DNA from 2 places in the Variovorax sp. LG9.2 genome. Region 2 is predicted to be linked to the other one. Evidence: riboswitches for the same ligand, from Rfam matches in the RefSeq annotation. Region 2 holds a riboswitch; the other holds the start of a gene.
What was found. Region 2 has a riboswitch for glycine ahead of gcvT (glycine cleavage system aminomethyltransferase GcvT). Riboswitches for the same ligand answer to the same signal wherever they lie in the genome.
Positions count from the first base shown of each region.

Region 1: linked by a shared signal. The riboswitch ahead of QN413_RS22060 (D-amino acid dehydrogenase) and the one ahead of gcvT (glycine cleavage system aminomethyltransferase GcvT) in region 2 are both predicted to bind glycine.

Region 1 covers NZ_JASJXB010000030.1:144-14,547, reverse strand. The annotation lists gene QN413_RS22105 (substrate-binding domain-containing protein) at 1-612, shown strand, start outside; gene QN413_RS22100 (Gfo/Idh/MocA family oxidoreductase) at 649-1,815, shown strand; gene QN413_RS22095 (DUF3617 domain-containing protein) at 1,912-2,442, shown strand; gene QN413_RS22090 (fatty acid desaturase family protein) at 2,522-3,448, shown strand; gene QN413_RS22085 (ligase-associated DNA damage response exonuclease) at 3,573-4,709, shown strand; gene QN413_RS22080 (ATP-dependent DNA ligase) at 4,717-6,369, shown strand; gene QN413_RS22075 (HTH domain-containing protein) at 6,398-7,189, opposite strand; gene QN413_RS22070 (ligase-associated DNA damage response DEXH box helicase) at 7,312-9,999, shown strand; gene QN413_RS22065 (hypothetical protein) at 10,042-10,593, shown strand; gene QN413_RS22060 (D-amino acid dehydrogenase) at 10,580-11,854, opposite strand; glycine riboswitch at 11,883-11,991, opposite strand; glycine riboswitch at 12,004-12,096, opposite strand; gene pdeM (ligase-associated DNA damage response endonuclease PdeM) at 12,219-12,944, shown strand; gene QN413_RS22050 (cyclic nucleotide-binding domain-containing protein) at 12,941-13,552, shown strand; gene QN413_RS22045 (DUF3606 domain-containing protein) at 13,588-13,764, opposite strand; gene QN413_RS22040 (TPM domain-containing protein) at 13,872-14,402, opposite strand.
Region 2 covers NZ_JASJXB010000014.1:19,104-33,507, reverse strand. The annotation lists gene QN413_RS15530 (type II secretion system F family protein) at 1-808, shown strand, start outside; gene QN413_RS15525 (DUF192 domain-containing protein) at 813-1,178, shown strand; gene QN413_RS15520 (TadE family protein) at 1,175-2,362, shown strand; glycine riboswitch at 2,401-2,487, shown strand; glycine riboswitch at 2,504-2,631, shown strand; gene gcvT (glycine cleavage system aminomethyltransferase GcvT) at 2,646-3,854, shown strand; gene gcvH (glycine cleavage system protein GcvH) at 3,879-4,256, shown strand; gene gcvP (aminomethyl-transferring glycine dehydrogenase) at 4,272-7,211, shown strand; gene QN413_RS15500 (SDR family oxidoreductase) at 7,208-8,002, shown strand; gene QN413_RS15495 (DUF3014 domain-containing protein) at 8,025-8,939, opposite strand; gene QN413_RS15490 (flavin reductase family protein) at 9,004-9,633, shown strand; gene QN413_RS15485 (aspartate carbamoyltransferase) at 9,745-11,040, shown strand; gene QN413_RS15480 (phospholipase) at 11,064-11,744, opposite strand; gene QN413_RS15475 (nitronate monooxygenase) at 11,741-12,826, opposite strand; gene QN413_RS15470 (class II aldolase/adducin family protein) at 12,986-13,798, opposite strand; gene QN413_RS15465 (LysR substrate-binding domain-containing protein) at 13,958-14,404, shown strand, end outside.

The DNA.
Region 1 (14,404 bases), on a different contig from region 2:
ACCGTGGTCGACCGCGGCCTGACCGACACCAGCGCGCAAGACGCCTACGTGGCGGGCGACAACACGGCCTTCGGCAAGATCCCGGCTGAGTACATCGTGAAGACGCTCGGCGGCAAGGGCAACGTGGTCGCACTGCGCGGCATCGCGACCACGCTCGACAACGAACGCATGGACGCCTTCAACGCGGTGCTCAAGGGCAGTCCGGATGTGAAGCTGCTCGACGCCAAGTACGCTAACTGGAACCGCGACGATGCCTTCAAGGTCACGCAGGACTACCTCACGCGTTTCAAGGAAATCGACGCCATTTGGGCTGCCGACGACGACATGGCGGTGGGCGTCGAAAAAGCCATTGCGCAGGCCAAGCGCACGGATATCAAGATCATCTTCGGTGGCGCCGGCGCCAAGGGCGCAGTCAAGACCATCATGGACGGCAGCGACCCGCGCATCAAGGCCGACGTGAGCTACTCGCCCAAGTTCATCTACGACGCGATCAAGCTCACGGCCGAAGCGCGTCTCAAGGGCGAGAAGCTGCCGGCGACGACGATCATTCCTTCGGTGCTCATCACCAAGGACAACGCCAAGGATTTCTACCATCCTGATTCGCCGTTCTGATCTTGGTCCGGTGCAGACTTTGCGCACTTCGCGAACATGATCTCTGAAAATTTTCGCAAGCTGCGCTACGCGATGGTCGGCGGTGGCCGCGATGCCTTCATCGGCGCGGTGCACCGCAAGGCCATCGCGCTCGACGGGCAAGTGGACCTCGTGGCGGGTGCGTTGTCGTCCAGCCCCGAGAAGGCCCACGCATCAGGTCGCGACCTGTTCCTGGCCGACGATCGAAATCATGGCGACTGGCGGACATTGCTCGCCGATGAACTGAAGCGACCGATCGATGAGCGCATCGATTTCGTCTCGATCGTCACGCCCAACCATGTGCACTTTCCGGTGGCGCAGGCCTTCGTCGACGCCGGCTTTCACGTGGTGTGCGACAAGCCGCTGGTGCACACACGGGCGCAGGCCGACGCGTTGATTGCAGCGGTGCAGCGGCAGGGCACGATGTTCGGCGTGACCTACAACTACACGGGCTATCCGATGGTCCGCCAGGCACGCGAGATGGTGCGATCGGGTCAGCTCGGCACGGTGCGCAAGGTGGTTGTCGAATACAACCAAGGCTGGCTTGCGACGCAGCTCGAGGGCGGCGGAACCAATAAACAGGCTGACTGGCGCACTGACCCGGCGCGGAGCGGGGCAGCGGGCGCCATCGGCGACATCGGCTCGCATGCGGAGAACCTGATCGCGACGGTCACCGGTCTCGACATCGAAGCCCTTTGTGCCGATCTCTCGGCACTGGTGCCGGGCCGCGCGCTCGACGACGACGGCAACCTGCTGCTGCGGTTTGCCGGTGGCGCGCGCGGCGTGCTGATCGCGTCGCAGGTCAATACGGGCGTCGAAAACGACTTGCGGCTGCGCGTGTCGGGGACGCTCGGCACGATCGAGTGGCGGCAAGAGCAGCCGAGCCAGCTCGTGCATCTGCCGCACGACGGACCCAAGCAGATACTGACGCGCGGCTCGCCGTGGTTGTGCGAATCGGCACGGCGCGCGAGCCGACTGCCGAGCGGCCATCCGGAAGGGTTCATCGAAGCCTTCGCCAATGTCTATGCGGGCATCTCAGCAGACATACGCGCCAGACTCGCGGGCACGACCGCCGACGCGATGACGGCCGACTATCCGCGCGTGGAAGACGGCGCACGCGGCGTGCGTTTCATCGAGCGCACTGTTGCATCGGCCGCCAGCGACGCCAAGTGGACGGCTTGGTGACAATGGCTGTCGCGCCGAGCTAGGCCGATCGCACTATTTCGCGGCATCGAGCAGCGCGGTACAAGCTCGGATTGCTTCCATCGTTCGGAGTCCTCCATGAAGATTCGTTTGCCCGTCGCGGCACTGTGCCTGTTGTCGTGCATCGCCGCGACACCTGCGTTTGCCATCGACTACCCCGCGCGCAAGCCCGGCCTTTGGGAAATGAAGATCGGCGACGGCACTGCCGCTGCCGCGGACCAGACCATCCAGCAGTGCATCGACGCGAGCAGCGACCAGGCGATGCGCGACATGGCGCAAGGCATGGGCACGGGCACGGGCAAGGACGCTTGCTCGAAGCAGGACATGCGCAAAGCGGGCAGCACGACGGTCATCGATTCGGTGTGCAAGGTCGGTACGAGCATTGCAACCACGCACGCCGTTGTCACGGGCGACCTGAGCACCGGCTACCGCATGGAAAGCACGTCGACGTACCAACCGCCCTTCATGGGAAAAACCGAGGGAAAGGCGGCGATGGATGCCAAGTGGGTCGGCCCGTGCAAGGCCGACCAGAAGCCTGGCGACATGATCATGTCGAACGGGATGAAGATGAACATCATTGACATGATGGGTGGCGCGAAGAAGAAGTAGCGGTTTCCCGGTAGCTGCGGGGAGCGCACGTCGCTAAAGTGGGCACTTCGCCCCCGAGCGGGCCTGCAGGAAACGAGCCGTGGCAGCTGCGCCCCGCGTCCAACCCGACGCCTTTTTCACACCCGACGATTGGAGCGCACTCACGCATCGCTCGGCATGGCGCGGCCTCTGGTCGGTGGCGCACTGCTGGGCCGTCATAGGCGCAGCGATGGTCGTCGGGGCGCTCTGGCCCCTCGCCATTCCACTCGCGGTCGTCGTCATCGGCACCCGGCAACTGGGACTGTTTGTGCTCATGCACGACGCGGCACACGCGGGGCTGCACCGCAACCGCAAGATCAACGACTGGGTGGCGCACTGGCTCTGCACGCCCACGCTGCGCGCCTACCGGCCGTACCACCTGCAGCACCACCGCTATGTGCAGCAGACCGAAGACCCGGACCTGGTGCTGTCGGCGCCATTCCCCATCAAGCGCTCGTCGCTGGCGCGCAAGGTCTGGCGCGACCTGAGCGGGCAGACGTTCTACAAGCAGCGTTTCGCCCACATCGCCCAGCGCATCCGGGCTCGCACAGAGGGCGAGTCGGCCTGGCGGCTGTTGGGCCAGGAAGTCGCCAAAGATCGCCGTTTCCTCGTTGGCAACGCCATCGGCTTCGCGCTCTTCAGCGCGGCGGGCTTCTGGTGGGTCTGGCTCTTGATGTGGCTGCTGCCCATGATGACCTGGCTGCCGCTGGTGAGCCGCATCCGCAACATCGCCGAGCACGCGCTGGTCGCGCAAAACGAGCCCGACCCACTGCGCCAGGCGCGCACCACGCACGCGAGTTGGCTGGCGCGCGCGGTCATCGCGCCTTACTGGGTCAACTACCACGCCGAGCATCACATGTTCACCAACATTCCATGCTGGAACCTGCCCCGTGCGCATCGCATCCTGAAGCGCGACGGCGTGACGTCGCGGATGGAAATGGAAAGTGGCTACGTGGCGCTGCTCGCCAGGGCGGCGCCGGCCGCCTGATCACCCCTTTCGCTGTGTCGCGCGGCATGTCGCGTCGCGGGCGTAGGCGGCTGCCCACAGCGCTTCGCGGCGCCCCAACGGCCAAGATCGCGCTGCCTGCGCCTACGATCCACTGCACATGCACGTGCCGCCGACCTCCGTCAGTTTTGCCTCGCGCCCCGACGATCTGGTCGTGGCCCGTCCTGAGGGCCTCTACTGCCCGGCGGGCGATTTCTACATCGACCCGTGGCGCGCGGTCGATCGTGCCGTCATCACGCATGCGCACTCCGACCACGCGCGCATCGGCCACGGCCACTACCTTGCGCAGACCGACAGCGAGGGCACGTTGCGAACTCGGCTGGGTGCCGACATCAACTTGCAGACCCTGCCTTACGGCGCAGCGATAGAGCACAACGGCGTGCGCATCTCGCTCCACCCTGCCGGACACGTGCTCGGCTCGGCCCAGGTGCGGCTCGAGCATGGCGGCCGCGTGTGGGTCGCGTCGGGGGACTACAAGACCGAGCCCGACGGCACCTGTGCGCCCTTCGAGCCGGTGCCGTGCGACACCTTCATCACCGAGTCGACCTTCGGCCTGCCGATCTACCGCTGGCCGACGCAGGCGCAACTGAGTGCCGACATCAACGACTGGTGGCGTCGCAATGCCGACGACGGCCGCGCCTCGGTGCTGCTCTGCTATGCCTTCGGCAAGGCGCAGCGCATCCTGCACGGTGCCGACCCGTCAATCGGGCCGATCGTGGTGCATGGCGCGGTCGAGCCGCTGAATGCGGTGTATCGCGCCGCCGGCGTCGCGCTGCCGCCGACGCTGCGCGCGAGCGACCCCGAAGTGAACCCGCAGATGCTCAAGCGCGCGCTGGTGCTGGCGCCGCCGTCGGCGCAGGGCACGCCGTGGATGCGCCGCTTCGGCAGCTATTCGGATGCGTTCGCGAGCGGCTGGATGCAGTTGCGCGGCACGCGCCGCCGTCGCGGTGTCGACCGCGGCTTCGTCATGAGCGATCACGCCGACTGGCCGGGATTGCAGAAGGCCATTGCCGGCACCGGCGCCGAGCGCGTGTTCGTGACGCACGGCAGTGTCGCGGTGCTGGTGCGCTGGCTCACCGACAACGGGCTGGAGGCGCAGGGATTCAAGACCGAGTACGGCGATGAAGACGTGGCGGACAAGGCCGAGAGCCCCCATCCCAACCTTGCCGCGGAAGGGGAAGGAGTAACAACCGAGGCTTCCTCCCCTTCCGACGGAGGGCAGGGGTGGGGGCCAGCGGCGTGACCATCGCATGAAAGCCTTCGCCGCCCTCTACCGGGAACTCGACGCCACCACATCGAGCCTAGCCAAGCAGGCCGCGCTGCAGCGCTACTTGCATGGTGCGGCGCCTGAAGACGCTGCCTGGGCCGTCTATTTTTTGGCCGGCGGCAAGCCACGCCAACTGGTGCCGACCAAGCTTCTTCGGCTGCTCGCGCAAGAGGCCGCCGGCCTGCCCGAATGGCTTTTCGATGAAAGCTACGAAGCGGTCGGCGACCTGGCGGAAACCATCTCGCTGCTGTTGCCGCCACCGACCGAGGCGCACGACCTGGGCTTGGCCGTGTGGATCGAGCAGCGCTTGCTGCCGCTCAGAAAAACGCCGCCCGACGAACTCACCGATACGCTGCGCGCGCAGTGGCGCGAGCTTGCGGCCGATGAGCGACTCGTCTACTTCAAGCTCATGACCGGCAGCTTCCGCGTCGGGGTGTCGAGGCTGCAGGTCACGCAGGCGCTGGCCGCGGTCGGCGCCATCGATGCCAAGCGCGTGGCACAGCGGCTGATGGGCTACACCCACATCACAGGACAACCCACGGCGCGCGACTACGCCACGCTCATCGCGCCCGAAAGCGATGGCGAGCAGAACCAGCAGACCAGCGGCCAGCCGTACCCGTTCTTCCTCGCGCATCCCTTCAACGAACCGGTCGATCGATTCGATGCGCTGCTCGGCGCGCCCGCGAACTGGCTGGTCGAGTGGAAGTGGGACGGCATCCGTGCGCAGCTGGTCAAGCGCGCTGGCCAGGTGTGGCTGTGGTCGCGCGGCGAAGAACTCGTGACCGACCGCTTCCCCGAGCTCGCGACCATGGGCGAGGCGCTGCCCGACGGCACCGTGCTCGACGGTGAGATCGTGGTGTGGCGAGACGACAAAGTGCAGCCCTTCGCCGAACTGCAACGCCGCATCGGCCGCAAGACGCTCGGCCCTAAGCTGCTGCGCGAAATCCCCGTTGTGCTGCTCGCCTACGACCTGCTCGAATGGCAAGGCAAGGACCTGCGCGCGCTGCCGCAGGAACAGCGTCGCATGACGATGGACGTGCTCCTGACCGAGGTACAGCACCCGCAACTCATCGCGAGCCCGATGCTCAACGGCGGCGACTGGGCCCACCTCTCGCGCCAACGCGAAGCCGCGCGGTCGATGGGCGTGGAAGGGATGATGCTCAAGCAGCGCCATGGGGCCTATGGCTCGGGCCGCACCAAGGACGTCGGCACCTGGTGGAAGTGGAAGATCGACCCGCTCAGCATCGATGCGGTGCTCATCTACGCGCAGCGCGGCCACGGGCGCCGCGCCAGCCTGTACAGCGACTACACCTTCGCCGTGTGGGATGGTCCGCCGGAGCAGGAAGAGCGCAAGCTCGTGCCCTTCGCCAAGGCCTATTCAGGCCTCACCGATGTGGAGATGGGCCGCGTCGATGCGGTCATTCGCAAGACCACGATCGAGAGCTTCGGCCCGGTGCGCAGCGTGAAGCCGACGTTGGTCTTCGAGCTCGGCTTCGAAGGCATCGCGAAGAGCACGCGGCACAAGAGCGGCATCGCTGTGCGCTTCCCGCGGATGCTGCGGTGGCGGGAGGACAAGCCGGTGGAAGAAGCGGATACGTTGGGGACGCTGGCGGCGTTGCTGCCCGATGACAAGTAGCAGAGTCGTCGTCGGGTCTCACGACCGACTACATTTTTTCCATAACCGCTTGGACAAAGGCTTTGGATTTTCTTTTTTGGATCTCAGGATCTTCTTTTTGTATGTATTCCACCGCCGACAGATCGTCTCCCCTCTTCCTGTTCTGTCGAGGTTCAAGTGCTTCGATAAGAATTGCCTCGAGCGCAGGGATCATTTTTGCGGCGTCGTAGGTCGCGGGCATCTCTCCAAGCAGGCCAGTGTCTTTGACGGGTCGAAGTCCAAACCAGGAAAATCTATCCCATCGCGCACCCATGCGATCCGAGGTGTGCTCAAACAGCCGTCGACCCAGAGGCCTGTCAGTGGTGCGGCCTATGTAGATCACTTCGCGCCCGTCATAGAGCAAATAGATCCCAAGCTGCTTGTTGAAGTCAACCGGGATCGCTCCGAGTTGCTGCATCCCCAGAAGCTGTGGCGTAGCGACCCATTGAATCGCCTCTCTGCGCCAAAACATGCCGAAGGAGCTCACTATTTCATACTGCTCTTCGTCCTCGTCGGATGCGTCTGTCGTTGGCGTGAGCTTCTCTTTGTCCGGACTTGTTCCCATCACCGGTCTCTGCGCCAGCGTAAACGTACCTTTGCCGACACGTACGTACGGCGAAGCGTCGTCGTGCTTGATCGAGGCGCTGATTTGAGCGTTCACGGTAGCCGCAGGTGTTGCGCCCAGATTGCTTCGCAGTCTGCTGGCAATGATCTTGTCCGTGATCTCCTTGTAGTGGAGCGGAGTGCCAGCAGCTCCTAATACCTTGTCTATGGCTTCGCGCCAAGTGAGATCCTTAGCCATGCTGTCGTCCGTTGGGTTGCGTGTGATGCACCTAATGTAAATGTCTGGGTTGGCACCTCGACATCACAGCCAGCCGTCTTTGCGACGCGGGACCACGTGCTCAACTCACCGGAATGCTTTTCATGTCATCACCCGCTATCGAATGGTTTGAAGCTAGGAAGTGGAAACCCTTCAAGTTCCAACGCGTCGTCTGGAAAGCCATCGCCGCTGGCGAGTCCGGGCTGCTGCACGCCACCACCGGCGCTGGCAAGACCTACGCGGTATGGCTCGGTGCGCTGCTGGCTTTCGCGACCGTGCCGAAAACGACCAAGGGCCAAAAGGCGGAAACGCCGGCAGCGCTGCCTAGCGCCGCAACGACAAAGAAGAAGGTGGCTCCCCCGCTCGCGGTGCTGTGGTTGACCCCGATGCGCGCACTCGCGGCCGACACGCTGCGCGCGCTTCAGCAGCCGCTCGAGGCACTGGCGCCGGATTGGTCGGCCGGCGCCCGCAGCGGTGACACCTCGTCAGCCGAGCGCGCAGCGCAAAACGCCCGCTTGCCCACGGTGCTCGTCACCACGCCCGAGAGCCTGTCGGTGCTGCTCTCCCGCGCGGACGCGAGCGAGGTACTGGGCAGCGTGAAGATGGTGGTGGTCGACGAGTGGCACGAACTGCTCGGCAACAAGCGCGGGGTGCAGGTGCAGCTCGCGCTGGCGCGGCTCAAGCGCTGGAACCCGGCACTCATCGTGTGGGGCATGTCGGCCACGCTCGGCAATCTGCACGAGGCGATGGGCACGCTGCTCGGCAGTGGCAGCAGCGCGGGCACGATGGTGCAAGGAGAGGTCCCGAAGAAGCTGGTCATCGATTCCCTGCTGCCCGGCCGCGCCGAGCGCTTTCCATGGGGCGGGCATCTGGGGCTCACGATGCTGCCGCAGGTGATCGAGGAGATCGCGTCGAGCAAGACGACGCTGGTGTTCACCAACACCCGCTCGCAGTCGGAAATCTGGTACCAAGCGATGCTCGAAGCGAAGCCGGAATGGGCGGGTTTGATCGCGCTGCACCACGGCTCGCTCGACCGCGCGGTGCGCGAGTGGGTCGAGGCAGGTTTGAAGAGCGGTGAGCTGCGCGCGGTGGTGTGCACGTCGAGCCTCGACCTCGGCGTCGATTTTTTGCCGGTCGAGCGCGTGCTGCAGATCGGCTCGCCCAAGGGCGTCGCGCGCTTGCTGCAGCGGGCCGGGCGCTCGGGCCATGCGCCCGGGCGGCCGTCGCGCATCACCCTGGTGCCGACGCACAGCATCGAGATGGTGGAGGGCGCTGCGGCACGCGCCGCGATCGCGGCCGGCCACATCGAGGCGCGCAGCACGCCCGAGCAACCGCTCGACGTGCTGGTGCAGCACCTGGTCACCGTCGCGTTGGGCGGTGGCTTCATGCCCGACGACCTGTACGACGAAGTGCGCAGCACCGCCGCCTACGCCCAGCTGTCGCGCGAGAGCTGGGACTGGTGCCTGGCGTTCGTGCGGCAGGGTGGCCCGTCGCTGGCTGCCTACCCGGACTACCAGCGCGCCGTACCCGATGCCGACGGCGTGTGGCGCGTACCCGATGCGCGGCTGGCGCGCCGCCATCGCATGAACATCGGCACCATCGTGAGCGACGCGAGCATGACGGTCCAGTTCGTCGGCGGCGCCAAGCTCGGCAGTGTCGAAGAGAGTTTTGCGGCGCGCATGAAGCCGGGCGACTGCTTTCTTTTCGGTGGTCGGATGCTCGAACTCGTGCGCATCCACGAAATGACCGCATGGGTGCGCCGCGCCTCGGGCAAGCGTCCGGCGGTGCCGCGCTGGAACGGGGGCCGCATGCCGCTGTCGACCACGCTGGCCGATGCCGTGGTGCAGCAACTCGCGCTGGCCGGCCAGGGAAAGTACGACTCGCCCGAACTGCAATGCGTGCGCCCGCTGCTAGAAATCCAGCAGCAGTGGTCGGCGCTGCCGACACCGCAAACGCTGCTGGCCGAGGTGCTCAAGACGCGCGAAGGTTCGCACCTTTTTCTCTACCCGTTCGCGGGGCGGCATGTGCATCTCGGGCTCGCCAACCTGATCGCCTGGCGCGTCGCGCAACAGGCGCCGCGGACCTTCTCGATTGCAGTCAACGACTACGGCTTCGAGCTGCTCTGCGCCACTGAGGTCGACTGGCCGGCGCTGCTGCCACAGGTGCTGGCGCCGGTGGACGAGGCGACGCTGTTGCACGAGGTGCTCGAAAGCCTGAATGCGGGCGAGCTGGCACAGCGTCGATTTCGCGAAATCGCGCGTGTGTCCGGACTGATCTTCCAGGGCTATCCGGGCGAGAAGCGCAGCAACAAGCAGCTGCAGGCCTCGTCGTCGCTGTTCTGGGAGGTGTTCCGCAAATACGATCCGCAGAACCGGCTGCTGCTGCAGGCCGAGCAGGAACTGCTCGCGCAGGAACTGGAGATCGGCCGCTTGCGCGCGAGCCTCGCGCGCTTGAACACGCAGCAGCTGGTCGTGCAAACGCTGGCGCGCCCGACACCGTTCGCATTCCCTTTGATGATCGAGCGCTTCCGCGAAAAGCTCACGAACGAAAGCGTGGCCGACCGCATCGCGCGCATGGTCGAGCAACTGGAGAAGGCAGCGGGTGGGGCGGTGCCGGTAGGCGGCGTGGAGGGCGTCAGGAGCACGCTGGCGTTCGGCAGCGAGCGTCGTCCGGCCAGGGTCAAAGGCAGCGGGATCGGCAACGACAGCGGCGGCGAAAGTGCCGACGGCCAGAGCGCACGGAAGCGACCCCGTCGCGAGCGCAAGCCGTCGCGACCATTGCCGCCGCTCTAGCCTCGATGGTCCCCATCGGTCGGGGTACAAAATGCCGCACGCATGACCCCCTCCATCCAGTTCCGCCGCCAGCTCATCGTCGCCATCCTGCTCGGTGCCGCGGTCGTCGGTGCCTTCATCCGGCATTACGCCGAACCGGGTGCGCTGCGCAACGTCGGCACTCTGATGATGTTGATCTGGGTGCCGATCGTCGGCAACATCGTCGGCTGGCTCATCGGCAGGATCAAGCGCAAGCCGCAGACCACGGTCGCCGGTACGCTGCCGCCGACTTTCGTTGCCGGCAGTGCGTTCAAGCCGCAGGCGCTGGTCGACATCACCTTGCGTCCGGCCAGCGTGCCGGTGGAAGACAAGGCCATCGCCGAGGGCGAGCATCACTGCGCCTTCGTCGTCGACAACCAGGCTTTCTCGGCGCGCTGGCTGCTGCCGCAAGGAGCGGCGGTGCTGCGACGCGGGCAGTCGCGCGCAGTGCAGGTCGAGTTCCTGGCGCCAGCCGTGGCACTGCCACTGTTCACCGCAGACACCCGCTTCCGGATGCTGGTCGGTCAGTCGTTCATCGGCGACGGCCGTGTGGTGGGACTGATCACGCCTTCGTGAAGGCGAAGTCCACTTCGGGCGTCAGGCCGCTGACGATGCGAGCGATCGATTTGCCGGAGCCGCAGGCATGCGTCCAGCCCAGCGTGCCGTGGCCGGTGTTGAGGAAAAAGTTCGGCAGCTTGGTCTTGCCGATCAGTGGCACGTTGCTCGGCGTAGCCGGGCGCAAGCCGGTCCAGAACTGCGCTTGCGTCGCATCGCCGGCGCCGGGGAACAGGTCTTCGACGCGCTTCACGATGGCTTCGCAACGCACGCGGTTCAGGTCGCGGTCGTAGCCGTTGAGTTCGGCGGTGCCGGCGATGCGCAGGCGGTCGCCGCGGCCGTCTTCGGCGGTGTAGCGCGAGAACACGAGCTTGAATTCGTCGTCGGTCAACGAGACCTGATGCGCCTTCGATGCGTCTTTCACCGGCATCGTCACCGAGTAGCCTTTGGCCGGATAGATAGGCAGTCGTATGCCGAGCGGTTTGGCGTAGATCGGGCTGAGCGAGCCCATCGCCAGCACATACGAATCGGCCTGCAACTTCTGGAACCGGCCTTCGATATCGGTCGCTTCGACATGTTCGATCTTGCCGCCGGCTTGGCGGATCGCGGTCACCGTGTGGCTCATCAGAAACTTGACGCCGGCCACTTCGCAGAGCTTGACCAGTTCGCGTGCGAAGCGGTTGGCATCGCCCGATTCGTCTTCGGCCGTGTAGGTGGCGCCGGCCAGGCGTGACCGCACATGCGCCAGCGCAGGCTCGATCCTGATGGCCTCGTCGGCCGAGATCACCAGACGCTCGCAACCGAGGGCGCGCATCTGTTCGCTCGGCTTCAACGCGCCGTCGAACTCTTTTTCGTCGGTGTAGAAATGCAGGATGCCCTGTGTGCGCTCGTCGTAGGCGATGCCGGCGTCGCGCCGCAGCGCCTGCAGCATGCTGCGGCTGTAGGTTCCGAGCCGAACGATCTGCTCGATGTTGTGCCGCGTGCGCGCCGGCGTGCATTCGCGCAGGAACTCCAGGCCCCATAGCCATTGGCGCATGTCGGCACGAATGCGAAAGAGCAGTGGCGCATCTTCCTTGCCTAGCCACTGCAGCACCTTGAGCGGTGCGCTCGGGTTGGCCCAGGGTTCGGCATGGCTGACCGAGATCTGGCCGCCGTTGGCGAAGCTGGTTTCTGCGGCCGGTGTGGCTTGCCGGTCGATCACGGTCACTTCGTGGCCGAGCTGTTGGAGGTAGTAGGCAGAGGTGACGCCGAGCAAGCCGGCGCCGAGAACGATCACGCGCATGGGAGGACCTTTTGAAAGTATTTCAATGGCCGCTCCCCCTGTCCTTGGTACCTGAGAGATTCGTGCTGCAAGAGAGGCTTGCGGCAGTTGCTCCTTCGGTGCGTCACTTGGCGTGACGGCTCTCCAGACGGCTTTTCAAAAGGTGCAGTACACAACCGGCGTGCGGTTTACCTGAGCGTTCATGGGAGTTTGCGCCTTCGGTGGGCCGTTCTGACGAACGCCCGCTCTCCTGCAGTGCAACGAGTTTAACCATGCGTGGTCACAAATTGCTGACAATTTGAGACACTGCACTCCCTTTTGACGTTCCGCCGATTCCTGCCTTTCCTCCACCGCTGCCATCGCCTCTGTCATCACCCCGCCGCTCGTGTCTCCTTCTCTTCCTTGCCAGGTCCAATGGGCCGATGAAACCCTGCAGTTGCTTCCTGAGCGCGCCATCTGGTGGCCCACCGGGCAAGTTCTCTTTGTCGCCGACTTGCATCTCGGCAAGGCCGCAACGTACCGCGCGCTCGGTCAGCCGGTGCCGGGCGGCACCACGCTCGAAAACCTCGCGCGACTCGACGCGCTGATTGAACGTCACGCGCCTAGGCGCATCGTTTTTCTCGGCGACTTCCTGCATGCCGCGCAGGCGCGCAGCGTGCTCACCACGCTGCAGGTCTGGCGCGACGGTCATGCAGATATCGACATGACGCTGGTGCGCGGCAACCACGACCGCCGCGCGGGCGATCCGCCGGCGTCGCTGCGCATCGACGTGGTCGACGAGCCCTGGCTCATCGGCCCGTTCGCCTGCTGCCACCATCCGCAAACGCACCCGACGCACTTCGTTCTGGCGGGCCATCTGCATCCGGCGTGCAAGCTGTACGGGCGCGGTAGGGACAGCTTGCGCATGCCGTGCTTCGTCAGCGAGGCGCGCCAGGCCATCCTGCCGGCGTTCGGCGAGTTCACTGGCGGCTGGCTGGTGGAGGCGGCACCGGGTCGACGCTTTCACGGTGTCGGCGGTGCGGCGGTGTGGGCGTTACCCGTGGCCACCCTGTCCAACATGGCGGGGCAGGTTGCCCACGCTTCGATCACTTCTCGAGGTTTCGCCAAATGAACAATTCCGTGGTGAAGCCCGATCTTCGCGAGCGCGCCGCACGCCTGCTGATGCTCGCGGCGCCATTGGCCCAGCTCGAACTCGAAGACGCGCTCATCGTCATCGATGCGATGGAGCCGGCTTTCGTGCGTGCCGGCTTGATCCTGATGGAACAGGACGAGGCCGACGACACCGACTACATGGCGCTGGTGCTCGAAGGCGAGGTGCGTGCCGAAAGCGGGACCGGCGTGACCGGTGAAGAGATCGTGGTGTCGGTGATCGGCCCGGGCAGCCTGATCGGCGAGATGGGCTTGCTCGACGGCGCGCCGCGTTCAGCCACCTGCACCGCGTTGACCGACCTCAAGCTCGCGACGTTGTCGCGCGAGGCTCTGATGTCATTGATCGACGGCCATCCCACGGTGGCAGCACGCCTGCTACTGGCCATCTCGAAAGGCCTTTCGGACCGGCTGCGTGACAGCAACCGGCGCTTGCGTTTGCTGATGCAGGTAACGCGGGCGGTTCAGCTGGAGCTGAACGCGGCGCATTCGATCAACATGAAGTTGCTGGTACCGGCCGTGGCGGCGGTGGCGGCGGTGGCGGCATCGACGAGGCCAACCGAGGGCGCTTGATTCGCTGCGGGTGCCAGGCGGCTCGCTTGCCCCGATCACTTGCCCAAATAGTGCCGTACCTTCTCGGTGGAGACGCCGGCTGCAGCCACGGCCGACCTAAGCTTGGCTTCGGTCACGCTGAAGGTCTGCGTCCAATAGCGCAGCTCGTGCGCCTCGTTCACGTTGATGCGGCTGCGGTCTTGCGGGCCGCGATTGCTGAGGTTGTCTGCCATGGCTTTCTCCTGGAAAGCTAGGACATTGAGCCTGCCGCGCTATGTGGCGCAGCAGACATAGCGGACTTTTCGTGCAGGACCAGTCCGAGGCGGCGAGCTGTCGCGCGTTAAAGCACGACCGGTGCGTCCGGCAGCTCGTTGCGATTGGCCACGCCGTCGTCGAGCGGAAAGTGTTCGACCAGCAGCGCCGACACTTCCCCCAGCGCTTGGGTGAGCCCGTCTTCGAAGCGGCCCTCGCGAAACGCGGCGCCCATGCGTTGGGCCATCGCCGCCCAATCGTCGGCGCTCACATGGGCGTCGATACCGCGATCGGCCACGATCTCGATGGCGTGTTCTGCCAGCAGCAGATAGATCAGGACGCCGTTGTTGTGCTCGGTGTCCCATGTGCGCAGCTTGCCGAAGAGCATGACGGCACGTTGCCGCGCCGGTGCGCTGCGCCACAGGTACGACAGCGGCAGCCCGGCCTCGACGCAGATGCGGATCTCGCCGCTGTGGCGGCGTTCGCTGGCAGCCACGCGTTGCGTGAGCCGCTCGAGCAGCTCGGGCGGCAGCACACGATGCACGGCCGCCTCGTCGAACCAGCGATGGCGCCAGATGCGGCCGAGCCGGGCGAACAGGCCAGTCGAATGGGATTGCATTG
Region 2 (14,404 bases):
CAAGGCCCGGCCTTCGGAGCGCACCCACATGGACCCGCTGCCGATCGCGTTGCGCGTGGTGTGGCCGGCCATCAACATCCTGCAGTTCCACGTATCGGAAATCATGCCGACGTCGATGCTGGTCAAGCGCAAGCGCCAGCTGCAACTGGCCGGGCTGGAGTTCGTGCTGCGCGCCGAAGAGTTCATCGCGGTGCAGATCGTCTCGATGCTGATTGTCGGCGGGCTCGGCCTGTGGACCGCGGGCATGCTCAACGCGGTGGCAGGCACCAAGGTGTGGATCATGCTGCTGGGCTGCGTGCTGGGCTGGTTCTATCCGGTCATGTGGATGCGCGACCGGCGCAAGCGCCGCGACAAGGACATCCTGCGCACCCTCCCGGGCTACCTCGACATGATCACGCTGTGCTGCCAGGCCGGGCTGAGCCTCACAGGCGCCATTGCGCAGGCCGTGCAGAAAGGCCCGAAGGGTGCGTTGGGCGAAGAGTTCGACCGGATGATGCGCGAGATGCGCACCGGCGCGAGCCGCATGGACGCCCTCAATGCGCTGGCCGACCGGCTCGACAACCGGCACATCAAGAGCCTGGTGTCGAATCTGACGCAGGCCGAATCGCTTGGCGCCAGCCTGGCCGACACGCTCTCGGCCATTTCGGACCAGCGCCGCACCGAGCGTTTTCAGCATGCCGAGAAGCTGGCCATGGAAGCGCCGGTGAAGATGATCGGGCCGCTGGTCATCTTCATTTTTCCGGTGACTTTCATCATCATCTTTTTTCCGCTGGTGATGGAGTTCCTTGCGTCGACGCGGACGAACTGAATCCATGCGTGCCGTTCACCTTTTTGCCACGTCGACGGCGCAGCCGATCGGCCCGGTGCGCATTGCCGAAAGCGGCTGGGACCGCACGCGCGGGTTACTCGGCCGGCCGGAGTTGCAGGGCAGCGAGGGCCTCTTCATCACGCGCTGTAGTTCGGTCCACACCGTCGGCATGCGGCATGACATCGACGTCGTCTTCGTCGATCGCACCGGCCGCATCGTGCGCATCGCGGAGCGCCTCGCACCGATGCGCATGGCGATGTGTCGGAAGGCTGCGAGCGTGCTCGAACTGGCGGCAGGCCAGGCGCGCGCACTCGGACTCTTCGTCGGTACGAGCTTGCACGGATGGCAAACCGAAAAGGAACCCGCATGACCGCGCGACCCGCCCACCGGCCCAGCGGCCGAAGCCGCCAGCACGGCATCTCGATGACCGAGACGCTGATCGCACTGCCCGTGCTCATCCTGTTCGTGATGTGCCTCGTGCAGTTCGGCCTGATCTACCGAACGCGGCTGACGCTGGAATACGCAGCGCACGAGGCCGCGCGGGCCGGCTCGCTCAACAACGGCATGCCACTGCCCTTCATCATGCGCATGCCCAATGCGACGGGCTGGGGCGCGGTGAACAGCGCGGCACTGGAGACCACCACCAACGTACTGACGCGCGGCAGCGTCTGGCAAGGACTGGTCAAGGGAATGATGCCGCTCAATGTGCGCGAAGCCAGCCCTGGCGGTCTCGTCAAAGGCTGGGTCGACACCAACAAGGACCTGATCGAATCGGCTTGCATCGAGTACCTGAACCCGACGCAACATGCCTTTATCGACTGGTCGTTCGTCGAGAACTTCGGCGAGAACCGCTGGGTGGTGCAGATCCCGAACGACACGATGCGCTACCGAAAGCCCTTGCCCTACGACTACAAGGCGAAGGCGCTGTCGACCGGCGCCGGCATCAACGACCCGACGCCGCCCGACGGCGAACTGCGTGGCGCTATTTCGAACGAGACGCTGGGCGAAGCGAGCGTGCTGCACTTGCGCGTGCACTACGGTTATCGGCTCGGTATCCCTATTGCGAATCGCCTGATCGTGAAAGCGTTGCAGGGCTACCAGTTCGTCGCCGAGGCTTACTTCAAGGTGCTGTCACCCGATGGCGCCACCGCACCCGCAGGCGACTTCCGGCTCACTCAGCTGGACGCGTTCTACCTCGACCAAGGCAAGATTCCGCTGACTGCCGAAGGCGTCGTCGGCATGGAGTCGCCGATCTACTGGCATCCGTTCTATGCCTTCGGCCCTAAAAGCGATCGCAGCATCGATCTGCAATGGGATCCGCAGTGGAACAACAATCTGGGTAACAACGTGCTGGAAGCACCGGGCGATGCGATGACCAATGTGTTTGCCTTCGTGCGCAACAACAGCACCGAGTGGGCGAACCAGTTGCTGGGCAGCGGCCTGGATGCACTGGGCGACAAGGTCGGTACGGCCAATGCGTTTTGTCCGGCCATATGGAGTGGTGCAGTCACGGGTGCGCTTGCTGGCATACCCAACCCGGGTGGCGGGCCCTGAGCACAAAGAAACATCTGCCGCCGGTTCATCCACTACACTGGCCCGGGTCAGGAGAGCGCCCCGCACGACGGGACCGCCGAAGGCGCAGGAACCCTCCAAACGCTCAGGCAAAAGGACTGACACAGCGCCCGCGAAATCGGGCGTTTCCTTGCTGGAGAGAGACCGGCCCGCGTCGACTCGATTGAGATGTCGACATGCACCGGTCCACCGAAGGAGCAAACCCCGATCGTGGGGTGAATCTCTCAGGTAAAGCGGACAGCAGGGGTGGCCCATGGCTTGCGTCATGGCATTCGACCGCCCCTTTTTGTTGCTGGAAATCGCCATGGCCGACGCGCTGCAGAAAACCCCGCTCCACGACCTGCACGTCGAACTCGGCGCCCGCATGGTGCCGTTCGCCGGCTACTCGATGCCGGTGCAATACCCGGCTGGCCTGATCGCCGAACACAAGCACACGCGCAACGCCGCGGGCCTGTTCGACATCTCACACATGGGCCAGCTGCGGCTGGTCGGGCCCGATGCGGCGGCAGCTTTTGAAACGCTGATGCCGGTCGACGTCATCGGCCTCGCGCCGGGCAAGCAGCGCTACGGCCTGCTGCTGAACGACGAAGGCGGCATCCTCGACGACCTGATGTTCTTCAACGAAGGACAGGACTCGATCTTCGTCATCGTGAACGGCGCCTGCAAGGTGGCCGACCTGGCGCACATCCAGCGCAAGATCGGCAGCCGATGCGAGGTCCAGCCGTTGCCCGACCATGCTTTGCTCGCGTTGCAGGGGCCGCAGGCTGCGGCCACGATGGCGCGCCTGTGTCCAGGCATCGAAAAGTTCGTTTTCATGACCGGCGGTGCGGTGTTGATCAACCACGGCGACGGTCCAAAGATCCCGGTCTTCGTCACGCGCAGTGGCTACACCGGCGAAGACGGTTTCGAGATCTCGATGGCCGCGCGCGATGCCGAAGCGCTTGCGCGACTGCTGCTGGCACAACCCGAAGTCCAACCCATCGGCCTGGGCGCGCGCAACTCGCTGCGGCTCGAAGCCGGGCTGTGCCTGTACGGCAGCGACATCGACAGCACGACGACGCCCGTCGAAGCCGCGCTCAACTGGGCGATCCAGAAAGTGCGACGCGCCGGAGGTACGCGCGAAGGCGGTTTTCCGGGCGCAGACAAGGTGTTGGCACAGCTCACTGCCTCGACCGGCGGCGCAGGTCATACCGATCACGCGACGCTCAAGCGCAAGCGCGTCGGCCTGGTCGCGCTGGAGCGCATCCCGGTGCGCGACGGCACGCTGCTCGAATCGTTCGAGGGCGGACTGGCCATCGGCCAGGTCACCAGCGGCCTGCCTGGCCCGACCGCCGAACGGCCGATCGCGATGGCTTATGTCGCGTTGGCTTATGCCGAGCCCGGTACGCGCATTCAGGCGATCGTGCGCGGCAAGCCGGTCCCGATGGAAGTGACCACGCTGCCTTTCGTTCCGACGCACTATTTCAGAGGCTGAATTTTTTTCCCAAGGAGTTTTCAGATGACAGTCAAATACACCAAAGACCACGAGTGGGTCGATGCCGCCGAGGCAGGCGCTTCGGTCACCGTCGGCATCACGGTCCACGCGCAGGACGCACTGGGCGATGTCGTCTTCGTCGACCTGCCTGAAGTCGGCAAGACCTTTGCGCAGGGCGAAGTCGCCGGCGTGGTCGAGTCGGTCAAGGCCGCGGCCGACGTCTTCATGCCGCTGTCGGGCGAGGTCACTGAAGTGAACGAGGCTTTGCGCGCCGACCCATCGCTGGCCAACAGCGACCCGCTCGGCGCCGGCTGGTTCTTCAGGGTGAAGCTCGCCGATGCGCTGCAGCTCGATGCGCTGATGGACGCACCCACCTACGACAAGTTTTCCAGCGAAGCCTGATCACGCACCATGCCGATGTCTGCACTGCCCTCCTTGCCTTCCCTGCCTTCGTTTCGTGAACTCGAAAACGCAGATGAATTCATCGCGCGCCACATCGGCATCGAAGCGGCCGACGAGGCGCGCATGCTGCCCGTCATCGGCTCGGCCACGCGCAAGGAACTGATCGACGGCATCGTGCCGCCATCGATCCGTCGAAGCAAGCCGATGGATCTTCCGCCGCCGATCAGCGAAGCCGGCGCATTGGCCGAACTCAAGGCGATCGCGGCGAAGAACAAGGTCGCGCGCAACTTCATCGGGCAGGGCTACTACGGCACCTACACACCCGGCGTGATCCTGCGCAACATCCTCGAAAACCCCGCCTGGTACACGGCCTACACGCCCTACCAGGCCGAGATTTCGCAGGGTCGCATGGAGGCCTTGCTCAACTTCCAGACGATGGTGTGCGACCTCACCGGCATGGCGATCGCCAATGCGTCGATGCTGGACGAAGCCACCGCCGCGGCCGAAGCGATGACGCTGGCCAAGCGCAGCGTCAAGAGCAAGAGCGACGTGTTTCTGGTGGCGGGCGACTGCCATCCGCAAACCATCGAAGTGCTGCGCACGCGCGCCGCGCCGCTGGGCATCGAGATCAAGGTCAGCACCGCTTCCGACACGCTGCCGCACATGATGACCAGCGGTGATTTCTTCGGGGCGCTGGCGCAATACCCAGGAACGACAGGGCAAGTGCACGACCTGCGTCCGCTGGCCGGCCTCGCGCATGCCAAGGGCGCAGCCTTCTGCGTCGCAGCCGACCTGCTGGCGCTCACGTTGCTGGCGCCTCCCGGCGAGTGGGACGCCGACATCGTCTGCGGCACCACGCAACGCTTCGGCATGCCGATGTGCAACGGCGGCCCGCACGCTGCTTACCTGGCATGTCGGGATTCGTTCAAGCGCTCGCTGCCGGGCCGTCTGGTCGGCGTGAGCATCGATGCGCATGGTCAGACTGCCTACCGGCTCTCTCTGCAAACGCGCGAGCAGCACATCCGCCGCGAGAAGGCGACGTCGAACATCTGCACGGCGCAAGTGCTGCCGGCCGTCATCGCCAGCATGTACGCGGTCTATCACGGCCCGGCCGGGCTCACGCGCATCGCGCAACGCGTCGCCGCACTCACCGCGGTGCTGGCGCAAGGACTCGAGCAGATGGGGCGCGAACTGGTCAACACGACGGCGTTCGATTCACTCACGGTGAAGAGCGGCGACGACACCACGCACATCCTCGAGCGCGCACATGCGGCCAACGTCAACCTGCGCCATCGGCTGCAACAGCACCTGGGCATTTCGCTCGACGAGACGACGACGCGCACCGACATCGAAATGCTGTGGGCGCTGTTCGTGCCGGCCGGCACGCCGATGCCGCGCTTCGCGGTACTGGCTGAAAAGGTGACGCCGCGCATCCCTGAAGCGCTGCGCCGCACCAGCGCTTTCATGACGCACCCGGTGTTCAACACCCACAAGAGCGAGACGGCGATGCTGCGCTACATCCGCAGCCTCTCCGACAAGGATCTGGCGCTCGACCGCACCATGATTCCGCTCGGCAGTTGCACCATGAAGCTCAACGCGACGAGCGAGATGATCCCGATCACCTGGCCCGAGTTCGCGAACATTCATCCGTTCGCACCGGCTGATCAGCTCCGGGGCTATGCCGAGCTCGACCAGCAACTGCGCGACTGGCTGTGCGAAGCGACCGGCTATGCCGGCATCAGCCTGCAGCCGAACGCGGGCTCGCAAGGCGAGTACGCCGGCTTGCTGGCGATCAAGGCGTTCCACGCATCGCACGGCGAAGAGCGGCGCAACATTTGCCTCATTCCGTCGTCGGCCCACGGCACCAACCCAGCCAGCGCACAGATGGCCGGCATGCAGGTGATCGTGACGGCCTGCGATGCGCAAGGCAATGTAGACCTCGACGACCTGAGGCGCGCCTGCGAAAAACACAGCGCCGAACTGGCCGCGGTGATGATCACCTACCCGAGCACGCACGGCGTGTTCGAAGCTGGCGTGAAGGAACTGTGCGCGCTGGTGCACGCGCACGGGGGTCGCGTGTATGTCGACGGCGCCAACATGAACGCGCTGGTCGGTGTGGCCGCGCCGGGCGAGTTCGGCGGCGATGTGAGCCACCTCAATTTGCACAAGACCTTCTGCATTCCGCACGGCGGCGGCGGGCCGGGTGTCGGGCCGGTGTGCGTGGTCGCAGACCTCGTGCCCTTCTTACCGGGACATACGACGGCCGGTATCGCATCGCATGGCGTCGGTGCGGTATCGGCCGCGCCACTCGGCAACGCCGCGGTGCTGCCGATCAGCTGGATGTACTGCCGCATGATGGGCGCTGAAGGCTTGCAGGCCGCAACCGAGACGGCCATCCTGTCGGCCAACTACATCAGCGCACGGCTGAAAAACCATTACCCCACGCTTTACGCCAGTCAGAACGCCGAAGGTCGCGGGCATGTCGCGCACGAGTGCATTCTCGATCTGCGCCCGCTGAAAGAGACCAGCGGCGTCACCGCCGAAGACGTCGCCAAACGGCTCATCGACTACGGCTTTCATGCGCCGACGCTGAGCTTCCCGGTGCCGGGCACGCTGATGGTCGAGCCGACCGAAAGCGAGCCGCTGGCCGAACTCGATCGCTTCGTCGACGCCATGATCGCCATCCGTGGCGAGATCCGGCGCATCGAAGAAGGCGTCTGGCCGCAGGACGACAACCCGCTCAAGCACGCGCCTCACACCGCAGCCAGCCTGCTCGGCGCCGAGTGGCCGCACCCGTATTCGCGCGAGCTGGGGGCGTTTCCGCTGGCCGCATTACGGCAAGCCAAATACTGGCCGCCGATCGGGCGGGTGGACAACGTTTATGGGGACCGCAATCTGTTTTGCAGTTGCGTGCCGGTGGAAATGTACGAGACAACTGTGGAGGACAAGACATGAAAGACACCGAAACATTTTCCGGCTTGCTCGAAGGCCAGATCGCCTGGGTGACCGGTGGTGGCAGCGGCATTGGGCTGGCCGGCGCCGTCGCGCTCGCGCAAGCGGGTTGCCGCGTCGTCATCTCGGGGCGCGACGCAGCCAAACTCGCCGGGGCAGTCAAGCAGGCAGCAGACCGCGGCGCGCCATCGGGCAGCATCACGGCCCTGCCGCTGGACGTGTCCGATCGCGCCTCCGTCGAGCGCGTCGCAACCGCCATCCAGGCGCAGCACGGTGGCGTCGACATCCTGGTCAACAGCGCCGGTGTCAACTTTCCGAAGCGCTTCTGGAAAGAGACCGACGCGGCCACCTTCGAGCAGGTCATGGCGATCAACCTCAACGGCGCCACGTTTTGCACGCTGGCCGTGCTGAAGGGCATGCAGGCGCGCCGCCGCGGCACCATCATCAACGTCGCGTCGTTCGCGGGCTGGCACTTCAGCTACCTCACCGGGCCGGCCTACATCGCGAGCAAGGCGGGCTTGATGGCGCTCACGCATTCGTTCAACATCGAAGAATGCGTGAATGGTCTGCGCGCCACCGCGCTGTGTCCTGGAGAGGTATCAACGCCGATCCTCAAGCAGCGCCCGGTCGAGCCGAGCGAAGAAGACAAGGCGCGCATGCTGCAAGAAGACGACATGGGCAAGACCATTCGCTTCATCGCCGAGATGCCGCCGCACGTGTGCATCAACGAGTTGGTGATCTCGCCAGTGTTTAACCGGGTGTACCTCGGCGGGGCGGATATTCAGCGGCGTTGAGTGACAGCACGTCCGGCTCTTGCTAACGCTTCGCCATTTCCCCCGTAGCCACCTGCCCACGCAACGCCCGCAGCTTTGACTTCATCCGCCGCTCGTTGTCCGGCCCCATTCGCACCAGCAGCTTCTGCCCGCTCGACAACGCCTCGAGCTGCGGGTCGGCGAACTCGTAGCGGGTCCACGGCCGTGACGACGGCACGGTGCCTTTCACCTCGGTCAGCTTGAGCTGCAATGGACCCTGCGGCTCGGGGGCCGCCAGCAAATGGTCGATAACCGCGACCAGCCGGTCATTGAAGTACTTGCCCGGATAACCCAGCTCTTCATAGGCCTGCTGAAACAGCGGGTACAGGCGCGCATAGACCGCGACGGCCTTTGCGCTGTCGATCGAATCCGTGAACGCGATGAAGGCGGTGTAGCGCCCGGCATTGGCCGGATCGAGGGTCAGCGTCTCGTCTGTGCCCGTCACTTCGAAGCGCTGCGGCGTGGGTTGCGTTGGCCACATGCGCGAAGGCGCTTGCGCACGCGGCAGGTTGTCGACGGTCGCAACGAAGCGGCGCACGAAGTCATCGATCTGCAGGAACGATGCCACCGACTTGGCGCTCAGCAAATCGGTCAGCGCCTTGGTCACTGCCGCATTCGAATCGGCCAGAGAAGGCAGCGCCGCGTCCGGCTGCGCAAGGGCGTCGAACGGGTTTTGCGGGCCTGTGGCAGCGGGCGCAGCAGGCGGTGCCGCAGGTGTCGCTTGAATGTCCGGCTGTGGCGCCATCGCAGTCGGTGCGGGCGGTGTCGTTTGCCGCTGTTGCGACCAGTACCACCACCCTGCTGCTGCAGCGGCGGCAAGGACGAGCAGCACGATGACGATGCGCAACGTCGGCGACTCGCGCGTTGGCCTGAATTCTGCTGGGTCTCTGGAATACTCTTGTGGATCGCGTTCTGGCATGCGCCCCATTAAAGACCCACCAGCATGACGGTCCGTAACCTCATGTGAACACCAGGGAACCCGGATGGACATCGACTTCTCCAAGCTCACCGAGCACCAGCGCTACAAGCTCATGGCGAGCTTGATCGTGCCGCGGCCGATCGCGCTGGTGACTACGCTCGGCGCCGACGGCGTGGTCAACGCGGCCCCCTTCAGCATGTTCAACATGATGGGCGAAGAGCCGCCGATCGTGATGATCAGCGTCAACCGGCTGCAAGACGGCGCGCTCAAGGACACCGCAGCCAACATCGTGCGCGAGCGCGAGTTCGTGGTGCACCTGGCAGACGAAGACACTGCCGAACAGATGCACCGCTGCGGCGAGCGGCATCCGCCGCATGTGAGCGAGCTCGACGTGGTCGGCTTCACTGCGCTGCCGAGCAACTACGTCAAGCCGCCACGCATCGCCGAAGCGCCGGTCGCTTTCGAGTGCACGTTGTGGGAAACGCTCGAAACCGAAAGCCGTCAGATCTTTATCGGCCAGGTGCGTTGGATGCATGCGCGCGACGAACTCATCGACACCGAAACCTGGCGCGTGCGGCTGCAGCACTACTTCCCGGTGGGGCGCTTTGGCGCTAGCTTCTACGTGAAGACGCGCGAGCGGTACTCGCTGGCAGCGCAGGGCGAAACGCGCAGTACGCAGATCGACGAGATGTAGCAAAGGGCATCCGTTCGCAGGTCAGTCGCGCGAACATTTCGCCCCGCTGTTGATATACGCATTGCGTAGGTTTTCCGCGTATTCGCATTGCTCATAGCGTATATTTCGTCTATGAGCCAGCAACAAGATCTCCTCCGCGACGCAATGCGCCGCCTCAACCTCACGCGCGACGCATTCTCCGAACGGCTCGGCGTGCGCCGCCGCGCCCTCGACACCTGGCTGCTGCCGTCAGAGTCGAGCGAGTCGCGCGCCATGCCGGAGATGGTCGGCAAGTTCGTGGCGGAAATCCTGCAACGCGAAGCACTCGGAGCGGCAGCCGGATCAACAAGCACAGACCAGCGCCCCCTTGTGCAACGCATCGCGGGCGAAGGCAAACCGCAATTGCTGTCGGTCGCGCAATTCGACCGCGGCAGTCTGGAGGATTTGTTCCAGGTCGCCGATGTAATGCAGCCGATCGCGCGCCGGCAGAAGGTCACGCGCATCCTGGAAGGGGCCGTCCTCGGCAGCCTGTTCTTCGAGGCCAGTACGCGCACGCGGGTGAGCTTCGGCGCGGCCTTTTGCCGGCTCGGCGGCACGGTCTGCGACACCACCGGATTTACCTTCTCTTCAATGGCCAAGGGCGAGTCGATCTACGACACCAGCCGCGTGATGAGCGGCTACGTCGATGCGCTGGTTGTCCGACATCCGGAGCAGGGTTCGGTGGCGGAGTTCGCACGCGCGACCAACATTCCGGTCATCAATGCCGGCGATGGTCCGGGCGAACATCCGAGCCAGGCCGTACTCGATCTCTACACGATTCAGCGGGAGTTCTCGCGCATGGGCAAGCTGGTCGACGGCACGCACATCGCGATGGTCGGCGACCTCAAATACGGCCGCACGGTGCATTCGCTGATCCGGCTGCTGTCGCTGTATCGCAACCTCAAGTTCACGCTGATCGCACCGCCGTCGCTGGAGATGCCGGCCTACCTGGTGGAGCTGGTGGCACAGAACGGTCACGTCATCGAGCAGACTTCATCGCTCGAGCAAGGGCTGCGCGGTGCCGACGTGGTCTACGCGACACGCGTCCAGAAAGAGCGCTTTGCAGAGGGTGAAGTGATGGAGGGCTACACGCCCGAGTTTCAGGTGCGCAAGGCACTGGTCGACGCAGTCTGCAAGCCCGACACCATCCTCATGCACCCGTTGCCGCGCGATGGGCGAGACGGCGCGAACGACTTGAGCATCGACCTCAACCACGATCCGCGGCTGGCGATCTTCAGGCAGACCGACAACGGGATTCCGGTGCGCATGGCCCTTTTCGCAGTGCTGATGGGTGTGGACAAGCAGGTGGCGCGGTCGATGCGCGATGCCGGCTGGCGCTCGCCCGCGCACATCGGGCCGGACGACGCGGATTTCGACGGGCTGGATTGAACTGCCTGGCCTGAGCCGGTCGCTCAGGCCAGCGACTGCAGCCACGCAGTCGCCTGCTGCAACTCCGCCGGCCTGATCTCGTGCCCGCCCGGGAAATCGGCGCCCGACAACGCGATCGGCAGGTTGCCGACGAAGGCGCGCGTGTGCTCTGCAGCAGCCAGCGGAATCACGTTGTCCGCGGTGCCATGGCTAACCCACAACGCCTTGCCTTCGAAGGCTTCACGCGGCGCCAAATGGCCTTCGACCTGGGGCAGCAAACGGCTGTGCCAGACCATCGCAGCGCGAACTTTTTCAGGCTGCGTGAGCAACAGCGACAGCGACATGATGCCGCCCTGGCTGAAGCCGCCGACGACGACGCGCTCCGGCGGAATGCCCAATTGCTGCGCGGCTGAAACCAGCATCTCGCCGACCAGGAAACGGCTCTCGCGCTCCTGCGCTTCGTCGATCGTGCGCTGGCCGGTCGCGCTGACATGAAACGAGAACCACGCGTATGAATCGGGTGACAACACGTTCGGCGCACGCAGGCTGACGACGTGGAACGCCGGCGGCATGTGCGGCGCAAGTCCGAACAGATCGGCCTCGTTGCTGCCGACGCCGTGCATCAGCAGCAGCAGCCATGGCTCGGCCACATCGGCAGCGGCAGGTCGCTCCAGAAAAGAAAGCGGCAGGCGCAAGCGAGGTGATGTCGAGGAGGGTTCGGTCATGGAGGCGTCGGGTCGAAGGAATGGGAAAGGAGTGATTGCGCAAAGCCTTTGGCAAGGCTTTGCACGATGTCGTGCGCAGGCAGCGGCTTGCAGCCCGTCGCGTTCTGTCCCGACCATAGCGGGGAAAAGTCGCCACTGCCCTGCGCTTCGGCCTTGGCACGCAATGGCGCGATACCGGCGGTCGCCATCGGAAACTCCGGCGGCGCGGTGCCGATCGGTCCGAGCTCGCTCATCACGCGGTTCACGATGCCGCGTGCCGGTCGCCCAGTGAACACATTGGTCAACGCCGTGTGCCGCGCGGCCTCGCTTTGCAATGCCGCGCGATGCAGGCTCGTCGTCGTGGCCTCGGGGCACAACAGGAACGCGGTGCCGACCTGAACTCCCGCGGCACCCAGCGCCATGGCCGCCGCGACGCCATCGGCATCGGCGATGCCGCCCGCAGCGATCACCGGCACCTTCAGCGCGCGCACCAACTGCGGCAAGAGCGCGAAGGTACCGAGTTGCCGCGTGAGATCGTGCGAAAGAAAGTGGCCACGATGGCCACCCGCCTCAAGGCCTTGCGCGATGACCGCATCGGCGCCGTGCGCTTCGAGCCACAGCGCCTCGTCGAGCGTGGTCGCCGAGGCCAACACCTTCGAACCCCAACGCTTGACTTTTGCGAGCAGCGCGGGCGACGGCAAGCCAAAGTGGAAACTGACCACCGGCGGCTCGAATTCGGCCAGCACGGCCGCCGCCGCTTCATCGAACGGGTTGCGGCCAGGCCCGGCACCGACGCTCTTCGGGTCGATGTCGAACTCGCGGTAGTAAGGCGCCAGGGCGCTGCGCCATGCGGCGTCTCGCGCGGCATCGGGCTCCGGCGGCGTGTGGCAAAAGAAGTTGACGTTGTAGGGCTTGTCGGTGCCTGCGAGGATGGTGGTGATCTCGCTACGGATCGCGTCGGCGCCGAGCATGGCGCAGGGCAGCGAACCGAGGCCGCCTGCGTTGCTGACTGCGATGGCGAGCGCACTGCCCTGCACGCCTGCCATCGGCGCCTGAGCAAGGGGTAACGCAGTGCCGAGAAGGGTTTGCAAAGTGAGGTGCATGACTGGCTCCTTGGACGGGAACGCCATTGTCCACCGCTCTTCGCCGGTCTTGCACACGCTGTGAACTCGCCTAAATCGCGATCACGAACAGGCCAATGTGGGTGCTGCCCGCCGCAGCTGCGGCAGCACGCGGCAAGGTCGTCGTGTTCATGGTCCGGCTCAGTCGAACATGTCCGGCTGCGTTGCCGCGATCTGGTCGTATAGCGTCTGGAAATGCAGCCAGCCGATGAACTCGCTACCGACATGCTCGCGGCTGTAGCGCGCGCGTTCCGGCGTGACCAGCCGTGGCGTGACGCCGCTGGCGTCGACCAGCAGTTGCTGCTGGCAGCAACGTTCCAGCGCGATGAACCAGAAGGCCGCCGCATCGATGCTGTGGCGGCTGGCCGTCAGCAGCCCGTGGTTTTGGTGGATTGCCGCCTTCACGCCCTTGAACGCGTTGGCGACCTTGTTGCCAGCCTCCTTCTCGACAGCGACCTGGCCCGCCTCATCACCGATCACCGCATGGTCTTCGAAGAACGCAGCGGCGTCCTGCGTGATGGGTTCGAGCTTCTTGCCGAGCGATGCGAAGGCCGTGCCGTACACCGTGTGCGCATGGCACATCGCGAGGATGTCGGGGTGCGCGTCATGCACCGCGGCATGCAACACGAAGCCGGCGCGATTGACTGCGTAGTCGCCTTCGACGACCCTGCCATCGTGGTCCACCAGGATCAGGTTCGACACCTTGACCAGCGAGAAATGCACCGCCATCGGGTTGGTCCAGTACAGGTGCGGCCGCTCCGGATCGCGGATCGTCAAGTGGCCTGCGAAGCCGTAGTCGAATCCTTGCTGCGCGAACGCACGGCAGGCGGCGACGAGATGTTCCTTCAGGTACTGGCGCTCGTCGGCGTGGTTCGTGAAGGTCGGGATCTCGGGGAACTTCAGTCCAACCTGTTCGGGCTGATAGACCGAGATGCGCTTCTTGATGTCGAGCATATTGTTGTCTCTGGCTGGTTGTGTTGCAGGTTGCGAATGCAAGTCGTGACGAGCACGCAAGACGCAGATCATCCGCATCGGCGGCCGCGTTGACAAAGGACGACTGTTCACCAATGGCTGAAACAGATTCATCTATGCTCGTGAAAACCAGCACTTCCGATGCGACGTCTTCCATCCTTCTTCGCACTCCGCGCCTTCGAGGCTGCGGCGCGGCTTGGCGGCTTCACGCAAGCAGGCGAAGAGCTGCATCTGACGCCGTCCGCCATCAGCCATCAGGTGCGCGCGCTTGAAACATGGTTCGGCCGTGCGCTCTTCACGCGCGGTGTACGCAAGGTGACGCTGACCGTCGACGGCCAAAGGTTGCTGGACCAGCTAAGTCCGGCTTTCGATCAGATCGAGGATGCCTGCGCCGAGCTGCGTCCACTGCAATCCCGCAGCGAACTCGCGGTCCACTGCTCGCCGAGCTTTGCCGCCAAGTGGCTCGGCCCACGGTTGCCGCAGTTCATGGCGGCGCATCCGTCGATCGTGATCCGCATGTCATCGAGCGCGGAACCTGCGGACCTTGCCAAATCGGCGGACATCGATGTCGACATCGCCTATGGATTG